Regions from separate parts of the Rossellomorea sp. LjRoot5 genome, predicted to be linked through region 2. Evidence: a T-box and tRNA genes for the amino acid it is inferred to sense, from the RefSeq annotation. Region 2 holds a T-box; the other holds one or more tRNA genes.
What was found. The T-box of region 2 lies ahead of alaS (alanine--tRNA ligase). A T-box ahead of a tRNA ligase gene usually reads a tRNA of that ligase, here a tRNA-Ala.
Positions count from the first base shown of each region.

Region 1: it has a tRNA-Ala gene. The T-box ahead of alaS (alanine--tRNA ligase) is inferred to sense a tRNA for this amino acid. The anticodon was not compared.

Region 1 is NZ_CAXUQN020000001.1:23,140-30,609, forward strand. It holds rRNA gene ACSQ2E_RS00135 (23S ribosomal RNA) at 1-1,383, opposite strand, end outside; tRNA gene ACSQ2E_RS00140 (tRNA-Ala) at 1,572-1,647, opposite strand; tRNA gene ACSQ2E_RS00145 (tRNA-Ile) at 1,662-1,738, opposite strand; rRNA gene ACSQ2E_RS00150 (16S ribosomal RNA) at 1,882-3,433, opposite strand; gene ACSQ2E_RS00155 (HD-GYP domain-containing protein) at 3,752-4,837, opposite strand; gene gyrA (DNA gyrase subunit A) at 4,988-7,470, opposite strand, start outside.
Region 2 is NZ_CAXUQN020000001.1:1,565,375-1,572,844, reverse strand. It holds gene alaS (alanine--tRNA ligase) at 1-2,128, opposite strand, end outside; T-box leader at 2,190-2,407, opposite strand; gene ACSQ2E_RS07965 (AI-2E family transporter) at 2,466-3,563, opposite strand; gene ACSQ2E_RS07960 (YrzQ family protein) at 3,694-3,834, opposite strand; gene ACSQ2E_RS07955 (hypothetical protein) at 3,841-4,026, opposite strand; gene bioB (biotin synthase BioB) at 4,223-5,230, opposite strand; gene ACSQ2E_RS07945 (biotin transporter BioY) at 5,248-5,850, opposite strand; gene recD2 (SF1B family DNA helicase RecD2) at 5,986-7,470, opposite strand, start outside.

The sequences.
Region 1 (7,470 bases), 1.5 Mb from region 2:
CTGAGCGGACGAGCCTTCCTCAGGAAACCTTAGGCATTCGGTGGATGGGATTCTCACCCATCTTTCGCTACTCATACCGGCATTCTCACTTCTAAGCACTCCACCAGTCCTTACGGTCTAGCTTCGCAGTCCTTAGAACGCTCTCCTACCACTGACACCAAGAGGTGTCAATCCACAGCTTCGGTGATACGTTTAGCCCCGGTACATTTTCGGCGCAGAGTCACTCGACCAGTGAGCTATTACGCACTCTTTAAATGGTGGCTGCTTCTAAGCCAACATCCTGGTTGTCTAAGCAACTCCACATCCTTTTCCACTTAACGTATACTTTGGGACCTTAGCTGGTGGTCTGGGCTGTTTCCCTTTCGACTACGGATCTTATCACTCGCAGTCTGACTCCCATGGATAAGTCTTTGGCATTCGGAGTTTGTCTGAATTCGGTAACCCGATGAGGGCCCCTAGTCCAAACAGTGCTCTACCTCCAAGACTCTTACACATGAGGCTAGCCCTAAAGCTATTTCGGAGAGAACCAGCTATCTCCAAGTTCGATTGGAATTTCTCCGCTACCCACACCTCATCCCCGCACTTTTCAACGTGCGTGGGTTCGGACCTCCATTCAGTGTTACCTGAACTTCATCCTGGACATGGGTAGATCACCTGGTTTCGGGTCTACGACCACATACTAAATTCGCCCTATTCAGACTCGCTTTCGCTGCGGCTCCGTCTTATCAACTTAACCTTGCATGGGATCGTAACTCGCCGGTTCATTCTACAAAAGGCACGCCATCACCCGTTAACGGGCTCTGACTACTTGTAGGCACACGGTTTCAGGTTCTATTTCACTCCCCTTCCGGGGTGCTTTTCACCTTTCCCTCACGGTACTGGTTCACTATCGGTCACTAGGGAGTATTTAGCCTTGGGAGATGGTCCTCCCAGCTTCCGACGGGATTTCACGTGTCCCGCCGTACTCAGGATCCACTCAAGAGGGAATGAAGTTTCAACTACAGGGTTGTTACCTTCTTTGACGAGCCTTTCCAGACTTCTTCGTCTACTTCATTCCTTTGTAACTCCGTATAGAGTGTCCTACAACCCCAAGAGGCAAGCCTCTTGGTTTGGGCTATATCCCGTTTCGCTCGCCGCTACTCAGGGAATCGCAATTGCTTTCTCTTCCTCCAGGTACTTAGATGTTTCAGTTCCCTGGGTCTGCCTTCCATACTCTATGTATTCAAGTAAGGATATTGTTCCATTACGAACAATGGGTTCCCCCATTCGGAAATCTCTGGATCAAAGCTCACTTACAGCTCCCCAAAGCATATCGGTGTTAGTCCCGTCCTTCGTCGGCTCCTAGTGCCAAGGCATCCACCGTGCGCCCTTCATAACTTAACCTAAATTTCGCTTTATCAGCTTTGCTGCTAAATCAAAATTTGATCACTTACTAATTAAGGTTTAAACCCTAAAATGGCGATACTCGGTAATTTCTTGACTATCAATTTATCTTTATCTAGTTTTCAAAGAACAATCATGGATCTCGAAAGAGATCGTATGGTTAGATATTTTGCTTGCGCAAAAATCTTTGGTGGAGCCTAGCGGGATCGAACCGCTGACCTCCTGCGTGCAAAGCAGGCGCTCTCCCAGCTGAGCTAAGGCCCCAAGGGGTGAGAATATGGTGGGCCTAAGTGGACTCGAACCACCGACCTCACGCTTATCAGGCGTGCGCTCTAACCAGCTGAGCTATAGGCCCATATTCCATAAAAATGAATGATAAGCAATGCTTACCATTGTTTGTTTGATGAAGAGTTTTTTTGCTTTCGCAAAAAACTTTATTGAACCATCAAAACTGAACAAAACTTCGACGTGTCAAACGTTTTTGTAAATCTTCCTTAGAAAGGAGGTGATCCAGCCGCACCTTCCGATACGGCTACCTTGTTACGACTTCACCCCAATCATCTGTCCCACCTTAGGCGGCTGGCTCCAAAAGGTTACCTCACCGACTTCGGGTGTTACAAACTCTCGTGGTGTGACGGGCGGTGTGTACAAGGCCCGGGAACGTATTCACCGCGGCATGCTGATCCGCGATTACTAGCGATTCCAGCTTCATGTAGGCGAGTTGCAGCCTACAATCCGAACTGAGAACGGTTTTATGGGATTGGCTAAACCTCGCGGTCTTGCTGCCCTTTGTACCGTCCATTGTAGCACGTGTGTAGCCCAGGTCATAAGGGGCATGATGATTTGACGTCATCCCCACCTTCCTCCGGTTTGTCACCGGCAGTCATCTTAGAGTGCCCAACTGAATGCTGGCAACTAAGATCAAGGGTTGCGCTCGTTGCGGGACTTAACCCAACATCTCACGACACGAGCTGACGACAACCATGCACCACCTGTCACTCTGTCCCCCGAAGGGGAAAGCCCTATCTCTAGGGTTGTCAGAGGATGTCAAGACCTGGTAAGGTTCTTCGCGTTGCTTCGAATTAAACCACATGCTCCACCGCTTGTGCGGGCCCCCGTCAATTCCTTTGAGTTTCAGTCTTGCGACCGTACTCCCCAGGCGGAGTGCTTAATGCGTTAGCTGCAGCACTAAGGGGCGGAAACCCCCTAACACTTAGCACTCATCGTTTACGGCGTGGACTACCAGGGTATCTAATCCTGTTTGCTCCCCACGCTTTCGCGCCTCAGTGTCAGTTACAGACCAGAAAGTCGCCTTCGCCACTGGTGTTCCTCCAAATATCTACGCATTTCACCGCTACACTTGGAATTCCACTTTCCTCTTCTGCACTCAAGTTCCCCAGTTTCCAATGACCCTCCACGGTTGAGCCGTGGGCTTTCACATCAGACTTAAGAAACCACCTGCGCGCGCTTTACGCCCAATAATTCCGGACAACGCTTGCCACCTACGTATTACCGCGGCTGCTGGCACGTAGTTAGCCGTGGCTTTCTGGTTAGGTACCGTCAAGGTGCCGCCCTATTCGAACGGCACTTGTTCTTCCCTAACAACAGAGCTTTACGATCCGAAAACCTTCATCACTCACGCGGCGTTGCTCCGTCAGACTTTCGTCCATTGCGGAAGATTCCCTACTGCTGCCTCCCGTAGGAGTCTGGGCCGTGTCTCAGTCCCAGTGTGGCCGATCACCCTCTCAGGTCGGCTACGCATCGTTGCCTTGGTGAGCCGTTACCTCACCAACTAGCTAATGCGCCGCGGGTCCATCTGTAAGTGATAGCTAAAAGCCACCTTTCAACATTTCCTCATGCGAGGAAATGAGTTATCCGGTATTAGCCCCGGTTTCCCGGAGTTATCCCAGTCTTACAGGCAGGTTACCCACGTGTTACTCACCCGTCCGCCGCTGATATCAGGGAGCAAGCTCCCATCAATCCGCTCGACTTGCATGTATTAGGCACGCCGCCAGCGTTCGTCCTGAGCCAGGATCAAACTCTCCGATAAAAGTTTGAATAGCTCTTTAAAAATAAATCTAGAATTAACGTTGACGTATTGTCTTGTTTTGTTCAGTTTTCAAGGTTCAATGTGTAAGCGCTTCGTTTGAAGCGACCTTTATAATATATCATTTACAACGTTTATCGTCAAGGTATTTTTATTATTTTAGAAAAGTTATTTTCTTGATAATTATGTAATGCCTTTCGGACAACAAATAATAGTATACACACTATCAAACACGTTTGCAATAGGTAAATGATAAAAAGTCGCAGGTCTCTTTATTGACCTGCGACTTTTTTCATTCGGATGCTAAATCCGTAGTCGATCTTAGATAAAAACCTCTGTAATATAGATGTTCTTTTGCTGAGATAAATCTACTATTTCATCTGTCTTGAGTTTAACGATCGGACTGATGAAGGCGTTCGGTTTGGTATAAATGACTTCTCCAAATTCTCCGGTTGATAACTTTACCGGGGTGCCTGTTCTTAAGTCTCCCATTAATTGAAGGAGTCCTTCCACTACTTTAATATCAAATTTACCAAACAAGTCTTTGCTGATCATATCCAATACTTTGAAGATCGGCTGCTTGCTTCTGTACATTCTCTCTGATGTCATGGCATGAAACACGTCGGCAATCCCGACAATCTGTGAATAGAGGTGAATACGTTCGCTCTTTTCCGATGCAGGATATCCTGTTCCATCGAAACGTTCATGATGCTGAAAGATTGCGAGCTTCGTTTCCGTTTTTAATAGTGGAGTGTCTTTGACCATTTTATACCCGTTTGCCGTATGTAGCTTCACTTCTTTAAATTCACTTTCTGTCAGCGGTTGATCCTTGGATAATATATGTGGGCTCACCTTAGCCATCCCACAGTCAGCCAGTGCTCCCGCTAATGCCAGTTGATTGATCTGTCCCGATTGTAAACCGATCTTCTTTCCTATTAAAGCACTGATGATACTTACTGAAACAGCATGATGATAGAGATAATCTTTCTTCGTTGAATAGTGATGAAGGGAATATATATATATATGATTTTTTTCCACCTCTTGAATAACCGGGAGTATGAGTTCTCTCACTCTTGCCACGTTAACGGCCGTACCCGACTGCCAATTCATGAATTCCTTCTTGAATTCCTTTACTGTCGTTAAGTAAAGGTCTACAAATCCTAAAGTCTCCTGAGAATTTGTCTCCTCCTGATTGGAGGCCTTATCGGAAGAGAGCGGTGACTTGAATGAATTTCCGTCGGCTTTTGTTTTCTCTATGTATAACTCGTTGATATGGAATGCTTGAAGGATATTAAAATGTTCATCTTCAAGCACCGTATTCTTCGGGATGATCGGGTTTGCTGCCATTCCCATGATATCTTCAGCTACGATGCAGCCTAATTGTATTTCCCCACGATGGACCTTCAACTATCCAACACCTCACGTCTGTTCTTTTAGTTTATTTTACCAAATTTAGTGAGGTATAGTTGTTATTTTCAAAAAATAAATGTGTCATTTCCAAAAAAATAAGCTATTTTCAGAATGGTTATCATTACTGAAAATAGCTTATTCTATCATTTATTCTTCTGTGTCTTCATTAGCCTCATCAGAAGCTGCTTGGTCTTCCATGTCGTTCTGTTCCATTTCCTCAACAGATTCGACAGGCGCTTCCGTTTCTTCTTCATCTTCTTTTTCAACTTTGGCGACGGTTGAAACAAATTCACTTTCTTGAAGACGGATCAGCTTGACCCCTTGAGTGTTACGTCCCGTTGTGGAAATGTCATTTACGTCCATACGAATGAGGACGCCATGGGCGGTGATGATCATTAAATCTTCTTCGCCTGTGACAGCTTTAACAGAGACGAGTTCTCCATTACGCTCAGTCACGTTACATGTCTTCAATCCTTTACCACCACGGGTTTGGACTCTATATTCACTGGCTGGAGTACGTTTTCCATAACCATTTACAGTGACAACCAAGACATCACTCTTGTCTTCAAGGATTTCCATACCGACAACGATATCATCGTCGCTGAGGTTGATTCCTTTTACTCCAGTGGCTGTTCTGCCCATGGAACGAACGTCTGTTTCAGGGAAACGGATCAGCATCCCCTGCTTCGTTCCGATGATCATATCTTTTTCGCCATCGGTCAGTTTGACGGAAATCAGTTCGTCATTTTCCCGAAGGTTGATGGCGATCAGCCCGTTCGTCCGGATATTGGCGAAATCGGAGACCGGAGTCCGTTTGGATATCCCTTGCTTCGTCGTGAAGAATAAATACCAGTCGTCCACAAATTCTTCGACCCGGATCATGGCGTTGATCCACTCATCTTTTTCCACTCCGAGCAGATTGATGATCGGAAGTCCTTTCGCAGTACGACTGAACTCAGGAATTTCATATCCTTTCGCACGGTATGCTTTTCCTTTGTTTGTAAAGAATAGAATCGTATCATGAGTCGACGTGGTCAATAAGTTTTCAACAAAGTCTTCATCATTGGTACCCATTCCCTGGATTCCTCTTCCTCCACGCTTTTGACTGCGGTAGGTTGAGACAGGCAGTCGCTTGATGTATCCGTTATGAGTAAGAGATACGACAATGTTTTCTCTTGGAATTAAGTCTTCATCTTCAATATTCTCAATTCCACCCGCTACAATTTCTGATCTTCTTTCATCATTGAAGCGTTCTTTGATTTCGATAAGCTCTTCACGAATGATTTCGAGAACTTTTTCATCATCTGCAAGGATCGCTTTTAGTTCAGAAATTAGCTTCACCAGTTCCTGGTACTCATCTTCAATTTTTTCTCGTTCTAAACCAGTTAAGCGTTGAAGACGCATATCCAGGATCGCTTGAGCTTGTTTGTCAGATAGGGAGAAGTTCTCCATCAAGCCTTGTTTCGCAAGTTCCGTAGTTTGAGAGCCACGGATAAGGGCAATGATTTCATCAATATGATCTAAGGCGATACGCAGTCCTTCTAAGATATGAGCTCTTGCTTCAGCTTTGCGTAATTCGAATTCCGTTCTACGGCGAATGACTACACGTTGGTGCTGAAGATAATGATAGAGACATTCTTTTAAGTTCAATACCTTCGGCTGACCGTCTACAAGTGCCAGAAGATTGATCCCGAAGCTTGTTTGAAGTGCTGTTTGTTTATATAAGTTATTGAGGAGTACGTTAGCATTGGCATCTTTTCTTACTTCAATGACGATGCGCATACCATTACGATCCGATTCATCACGGAGATCCGTGATACCATCAATCTTCTTATCCCGGACCAGATCCGCGATCTTCTCAATGAGTCTCGCTTTATTTACTTGATAAGGAATTTGATGGACGATAATCGTTTCTTTTCCGTTGCTCTTTGTTTCAATTTCCACACGGGCACGCATGGTGATGGAACCTTTACCTGTTTCGTAGGCACGACGGATCCCGCTTCTTCCTACAATTAGCCCTGCAGTAGGGAAATCAGGTCCATAGATGAATTCCATCAGCTCTTGAATCGTAATGTCGGGATCTTTACTTAATGCAAGGATTCCATCGATGACTTCTCCAAGATTATGGGGAGGGATGTTCGTTGCCATCCCTACGGCGATTCCTGAAGAACCGTTTACTAACAGGTTAGGGAAACGGGCAGGTAATACTTCCGGCTCTCTCTCGGTACCATCATAGTTATCTTTATAATCAATTGTGTCTTTATTAATATCACGAATGAGTTCCATAGAGATTTTAGACATACGTGCTTCTGTGTAACGCATGGCAGCAGCTGCGTCTCCATCAACGGAACCGAAGTTACCATGACCGTCCACAAGCATATAACGATAGTTGAAATCCTGTGCCATACGCACCATTGTGTCATACACAGCTGAATCACCGTGGGGGTGATACTTACCGATTACTTCACCGACGATACGTGCTGATTTCTTGTACGCTTTGTCAGACGTCATGCCGAGGTCATTCATCGCATATAAAATACGGCGATGGACGGGCTTAAGGCCATCACGTGCATCAGGTAAGGCACGTGAAACGATGACACTCATCGCATAATCCAGGAAAGACGAGCGCA
Region 2 (7,470 bases):
TCAATGCTTTATATGCATTTTCTGCCGTAACGGCTTCGATTCTTCTAGTACCGGCACCGATCCCGCTTTCAGAGAGGATCTTGAATAAGCCGATCTCGGATGTATTGGATACGTGACAGCCTCCGCAAAGCTCCAGGCTGTAGTCTCCAATCGATACGACACGCACTTCTGAACCGTATTTCTCACCGAATAACGCCATGGCATCCATCTCTTTAGCCTCGGAAAGAGATTTAAGGGCCGTGTTCACCGACATCGCCTTCCAAACTTTCTCATTGACGATGGTTTCGAGCCGTTCCATTTCTTCTGAAGACACAGATCCGAAATGGGAGAAATCAAATCTCAGACGATCAGGTTCAACAAGGGAACCTGCCTGATTCACATGATCTCCAAGGACATCTTTCAATGCCTGATGAAGAATGTGGGTCGCTGTATGGTTTTTCTCCACTCTTGTTCTGGACTCACGGGAAACCTTCGCAAGGACTTCGGCCCCCTGGACCAATGTCCCCTCTTCAACAACTGCTGTGTGAAGATTTTGTCCATTTGGCGCTTTCTTGACCGTTTTAACGGATACTTTTACGCCTTCTGCCTCGATATATCCCTTATCCCCGATCTGTCCTCCGCTCTCTGCATAGAAAGGAGTTTCGTTTAGAATGAATTGGCATTCCTGACCTTTACCGACTTGGGGCTGACGTTCATTGTCCACCAATAATTCAAGAACTGTAGCTGTACTTTCGAGTGTATCATATCCGACAAAACGGCTTTCAACGGTTATATCACTCAGGACTCCACCTTGCACCTGCATGCTTCCTACATCCTGACGGGCAGATCTCGCTCTTTCACGCTGACCTTCCATCTCTCTTTCGAAACCTTCATGATCAACCGTCAATCCTTCTTCTTCGGCATACTCTTCCGTTAATTCAACAGGGAAACCATACGTGTCATAAAGACGGAAGACATCTTCACCAGGGATCACGTTACTTCCGGAAGATTTTTGCACCTTTACGATGGAGGAAAGGATAGCCAGGCCTTCATTCAATGTCTCATGAAACCGGTCCTCTTCATTTTTCACCACTTTTTGAATGAATTCTGCTTTTTGCTTCACTTCCGGATAGAAGTCAACCATGATGTCAGAAACGACCGGAACCAGCTCATACATGAATGGGCGATTGATTTCGATCTGTTTCGCAAAGCGGACAGCGCGGCGAAGAAGTCTTCTTAAGACATACCCGCGGCCTTCATTCGAAGGAAGGGCCCCGTCACCGATTGCAAAGGAAACCGTTCTGATATGATCGGCGATCACTTTGAATGCAACGTCAATATCATCATTCTTACCATAGGATTGACCTGAGATTTTTTCCGTTTCCTCGATGATCGGCATAAATAAATCTGTGTCAAAGTTGGTTGGGACTTCCTGAACGACACATGCCATCCGCTCAAGGCCCATACCAGTATCAATGTTCTTCTTAGGAAGAGGTGTATATGTTCCGTCAGGATTGTGATTGAATTGTGAGAACACCAGATTCCACACTTCAAGATAACGATCATTTTCCCCGCCTGGATATAATTCGGGATCTTCCGGATTGTCTCCATATTCTGGTCCTCGATCATAGAAGATTTCTGTATTCGGACCACTTGGACCTTCGCCGATATCCCAGAAGTTCCCTTCGATACGGATGATGCGTTCAGCAGGTACGCCCACTTTTTGGTTCCAGATGTCAAATGCTTCGTGATCCTCAGGGTGGATCGTGACAGATAGCTTTTCCGGATCGAATCCGACCCATTTTGCATCCGTCAGGAACTCCCAAGCCCATTCAATCGCTTCCACTTTGAAATAATCCCCGATGGAGAAGTTTCCGAGCATTTCGAAAAACGTATGATGACGGGCTGTTTTTCCTACATTCTCGATGTCGTTCGTACGAATCGATTTCTGTGCATTCACGATTCTCGGATTTTGAGGAATCACACGTCCATCAAAATATTTCTTTAATGTCGCTACTCCACTATTGATCCATAATAAGGACGGATCTTCATGAGGGACGAGTGATGCACTCGGCTCTACTCCGTGTCCTTTTTCCTGAAAGAAATCTAAAAACTTCTGACGGATTTCTGCGCCTGTTAATTTGTTCATATCAAACTTCCTCCTTTATATGTATGGTTAAAAAAGAATACAAAAAAGCCCTCATCCCTAAAACAGGGACGAGAGCTGTTTCTCGCGGTACCACCCTGGTTATGAATAAACACGATGGCGTTCATTCATCCCTCAATACACCTTAACGCGGCAAGACGGCAGGCTTTACCTGCACTCAGGATTAGCATTCCGTTATCCTTCATCTGAATTCCCTTGCAGCCTGGGGGATTTCTCTCTGGAAGATGGACTATAACGTACTCGGTCCTTCATTGCTTTCATTTTATGCGAATACTTGTATATGTTGGATTATAGAAATATTCATGGTATTTGTCAATGATCATTCCCATTTTTCAGCATTATCATTCTTCATCGCATGAAGAAAATGGGTCCTGCCGTGTAATATTGCCACCTTTATGACCGCCAGAAACGGAACCGCAACGATCATTCCGATCACTCCTCCCACCTCGCCCCCGAGGATCAAAGCCCCCATAATAAAGAGAGGATGCATATGAAGGCTTTTCCCGACGATGAGAGGTGATAGGATGTTACCTTCCAGGAACTGCAGGACCACGACAAGGATGACCACATAAATCACCATATTCGTGGAAATCGTACTTGCCACAATGGCTGCCGGTACAGCCCCGATGATCGGTCCGAAATAAGGGATCACATTCGTGACTCCAATGATCAACCCGAGAATGAGGGGGTATTTCATACCCATCATCCATAGGGTGATGGCTGAAACACCTCCGATGATCAAACAGACGAGGAGCTGCCCCCTGATGTAACCTCCGAGGGATTTATCCACGTCATATGAAAATGATATCGCACTCTGCCTCCATTTTTTCGGCGTGAGCTGCCACATGAACGCCTTTACTTTTGTTATATCCTTCAACAAATAAAAGGATACGAAGGGAATGATGGCGACGATGAGCAGACTGTTCATAAACTTCATGACGGTTGCCAGGACCAAAGCCACAAGCCCCGTCACCCACGCTTCGAGTCCGTCTATTCTCTTCTCAAGCTGTGACTGGATCCCGTCCGGCCATGTGGAAGTCTCGCTTTGCACAACCTTCAACCACCCCTGGTACTGCTCTGTGAAAATCGGCGCGTTCTCCGATAAATCCTTCAGCTGATGAATGATGGCCGGGGTCCCTTTATAGATGCTATAGCCCAATCCCCCAAAGAAGAGGAGGTAGATGAGCAGTATGGCGATCCCCCTGTGAATGCCTGCTTCATGCAGCTTCTCCACTACCGGATGAAGCAGGTAGGCAATGAAGCCGCCTATGAAGAAGGGAAGCAGGGAAAAGAATACGACCTCTAATACCGGATGCCACACAGGCTTCAATAAATAGAGAACATATAGTAATAATGCAAATATGAGGGCCATTGAAAGCCTGTATATCCAACTTGTATAGGATCTTCTTTCCACCATCCACACCTCCCTCTTTTCTCCTCTAGTGTTTGAAGATAAGAGGTGGTTTTATTCATTGGGATTCATTCACCCTTATTCACAAAAGAACAATAAAGAGACTGACCCATAATGAGCCAGTCTCTTTCAGCTGTTAAAAAAGTTTCTTTACTTGTTTACGGATTCGTTTCATTTGTCTCTGACTCATCATATTGGATCTTTGAGAATAGATGGAAGCCGCGACGCCTGCTCCAAAACCAACGATGGATGCAAATGTTTTATTCAAGAAAGACACCTCTTCCTAGCTTAGTCGGCGTTCTTCCTCATCAAACAAGTCATCTAAGGAGCTGAGTGATCCATCCTCTTCTACCTGGTGAGTATGAATGACTCCCTTAGATAAGGAAAGTTCAATATAGCAGCCCCAACAATAGTATTGGTTGATGCCGATCTTTCCGATATCTTTGCTCTGACAATTTGGACACTTCATCGGTACGTTCACCTCAGGGCTTCACCGGATAATGGTGATTATTCCCTACCATCATGTCCAATCAGTGCATGTTTTATACTTGTTTAATGAGTTCTGACGCACGAACATTGATGCAATATCAACGTTCTTATATAGTGTGGGATATTTTCCTGAATTCATAAGGAGTAACCTTTTCCATAGCATCCATTGAATATTTTTATCGGGTGGTGACGGACTGCCGGATTCCTTCTTTCACATAATCAATTTCGAATCCGAGATCTTCAAGCATTCTATGGTCCGCTGTCCCGTCCTGGCCGGCTGTCGTCAAGTAATCCCCGACAAAGATCGAGTTTGCGGGATAAAGGCCCAATGGCTGCAGGCTTCGCAGGTTCACTTCACGTCCACCGGATATCCTGATCTCTTTCGTCGGATTGATGAAGCGCATCAAGCAAAGGACCTTTAAGCAATATCTCGGGTTCAGTTCATCCGTTCCTTCAAGAGGCGTCCCGTCGATGGCATGAAGAAAATTGACCGGAATCGAGTCGGCGTCGAGAACCTTCAGGCTATGTGCCATATCCACCACATCCTGCAGCGTTTCTTTCATTCCGACGATGATTCCAGAGCAAGGAGAGATCCCTTGTGCTTTTGCCTGCTCTACGGTATTCACCCTGTCTTCATATGTATGGGAAGTGGTGATGTTTTCATGGTGGTTAACGGATGTATTGATGTTATGGTTGTAGCGATCCACCCCTGCTTCCTTTAACCGTTTCGCCTGGTCACCCTTTAATAATCCGAGGCACGCACATACCTTCAAATTATACTGTTGCTTGATTTCTTTAACCGCTGATACAACATGATCCACTTCCCGATTGCTCGGACCCCGGCCACTTGCCACGATGCAGTAGGTGCCTACATTTAGTTGATGAGCATTTTTTGCTCCCTTCATGATGGTTTCTTTATCCACCATGCGGTACTTCTCGATCGGTGCATCAGAGACGCTCGACTGGGAACAGTACCCACAATTCTCAGGACACAGTCCCGATTTGGTATTGATGATCATATTTAATTTGACCTTATTTCCATAATAATGTTTCCGGATCAAATACGCGCTGTGCAATAACTCCAAAAGCTCCTCATCAGGACTTCGCAGGATGGATAAAGCTTCTTCATTCGTTACTTCTCTTCCCTCAATGACCTGTTCCGCAAGTGCTTTCCACGTTTTCATAAGTCATCTTCCCCCCATTATGCTGCCCGATTCAGATTCCTGAATGTACTTTTTGATAGGACCGATTTCTCTAGACGATGTGCCATGACACCTGCACAGACGGCTAAAATGATGTCTTTAGGCAGTGGAACCACCATCCATGCCCATGCGAGCTTATAGGTGAATCCTTCCGGAGCTTGTGCCCAGAACTTGTAAGCAGCGTACATCCAGTTCGTTCCGACTACGTAATTGACCACCATCCCGACCAGTGCTGCGAAGATATATACTTTGATTCCTTTATGTTTATGTTTTTCTACGATTTTACCTGTGATGTAAGCTGTGAAAATAAACGAAACCACAAATCCGAAAGTCGGGCTCACTATAGATGATAACCCTGCTCCAAATCGTGCAAATACAGGGACCCCCACGAGTCCAACCAATGCGTACACTGTCATGGAAATCGCCCCGATCCTGCTTCCAAGAATTGCTCCTGCTAAAATGGCGAAAAACGTTTGTAGCGTAATAGGGACACCCCCCACTACCATAAAAGGTACGAATGTGGTGATGTTGGCACCAATCGCCATAAGTGCAACAAACATCCCTGCCAGTGTAAGATCGATCGTCCTTAATTTTCTGTTCATCTGTCTTCCCCCATCTGTCATTTTTTCTACAAGATAAGAATATCGCTTTCATTAAATATATGTCAACTTTAATTTATTTTAAGTTGACAATAAACCTAAAAAAAAGTTGATGAATGAAATCGTCATTCATCAACTTTATGCCTTCATGAAATCGTAAGGGCTGATCCCTTCCATCCCAATCATCGGATCTTCATTCAGGAGGAATTCTTCAATGGGTAAGTCCCCATCTGATGAATCCACTTCCCCCTGACTACCATCATGATCGATTAAGCCTCTCAGCTTCTCACTCAAGGTCGTTTTTCTGAGAAAGTCATCTTCCCTCTCCACTCCAAGTTTGAAAGCATCCAGCTCCCCGCAGAGAATGAGAAATTGCTTGCTCCTTGTAATGGCTGTATATAAGAGATTCCTCCGTAACATCCGATAATAACTCTTCACGACAGGTAAAATGACAATGGGAAACTCGCTTCCCTGGGATTTATGGATCGAGCAGCAATACGCATGGGTGATCTGCATGAGGTCCTGCCGTGTATACGTTACCTCATTGCCTTCATATAAAACAATGATCATGTCCTGTTTCTCAGTGTTTTCCTTTGCATAAAAGATCGAAACGATTTCACCGATATCCCCGTTAAAAACATTGTTTTCAGGCTGATTGACAAGCTGAAGAACCTTATCCCCTATCCGGTATTTCACATCCCCGAAGGCGATTTCTTTCCGGGTCCCATCATTACTGTTAAATATCTCTTGAAGAAGTTCATTCAAGCGGTCAATTCCTGCAGGACCCCTGTACATAGGGGCAAGTACCTGTATATCTTTTGGTGAGTAGCCCTTCTTCTTTGCATTTTCAACCACTTTTTGAACGACCTCGGAAATCTGATTCGTCCTGCATGGAAAGAACGAACGATCTTTTTGCTGTTTGGTCAAATCTGCGGGAACCTGTCCCCTTTTCATGTAATGGGCGAGTTCAATGATCGAGGAACCTTCTTCCTGCCTGTATATATCCGTCAACCTGACAGTCGGCACGCTTTCCGAATTCAATAAGTCCTTCAGTACCTGACCTGGACCGACAGACGGCAATTGATCTTCATCCCCGACAAATATCACTTGGATATCCTCAGGCAGAGCCTTCAGCAATTGATGGGCAAGCCAAGTGTCGACCATGGACACTTCGTCCACAATCAACAGCTTGCCCTCGATGGCCCGTTCTTCATCGCTCTGAAATCCTTCCTGACCATTCCATCCGAGGAGTCGGTGGATCGTCATGGCAGGCAGCCCCGTTGATTCCGTCATCCGCTTAGCTGCACGTCCTGTAGGGGCCGTCAGCAATACGGGGAACGGTTCATCTTTGTAATCCTTGGGATCCAGAGAACACCCGTGAAGATCCGCGAACAGTTCGACGATCCCCTGAATGACAGTGGTCTTCCCTGTACCCGGTCCACCCGTCAACAGAAGCATGGGAGACATCAAGGCCGTCTCGATGGCTTCCTTTTGAGAAGGCGCATACTGCACTCCAAGCCTGTCCTCCAGGGCCCCCAGTGACAGAAGGAATTCAGACTGGGGAAATTGATCTTTATACTGGGTCTGGGACAGTATCTTTTCAATGTTTGTCACTATCCCTTT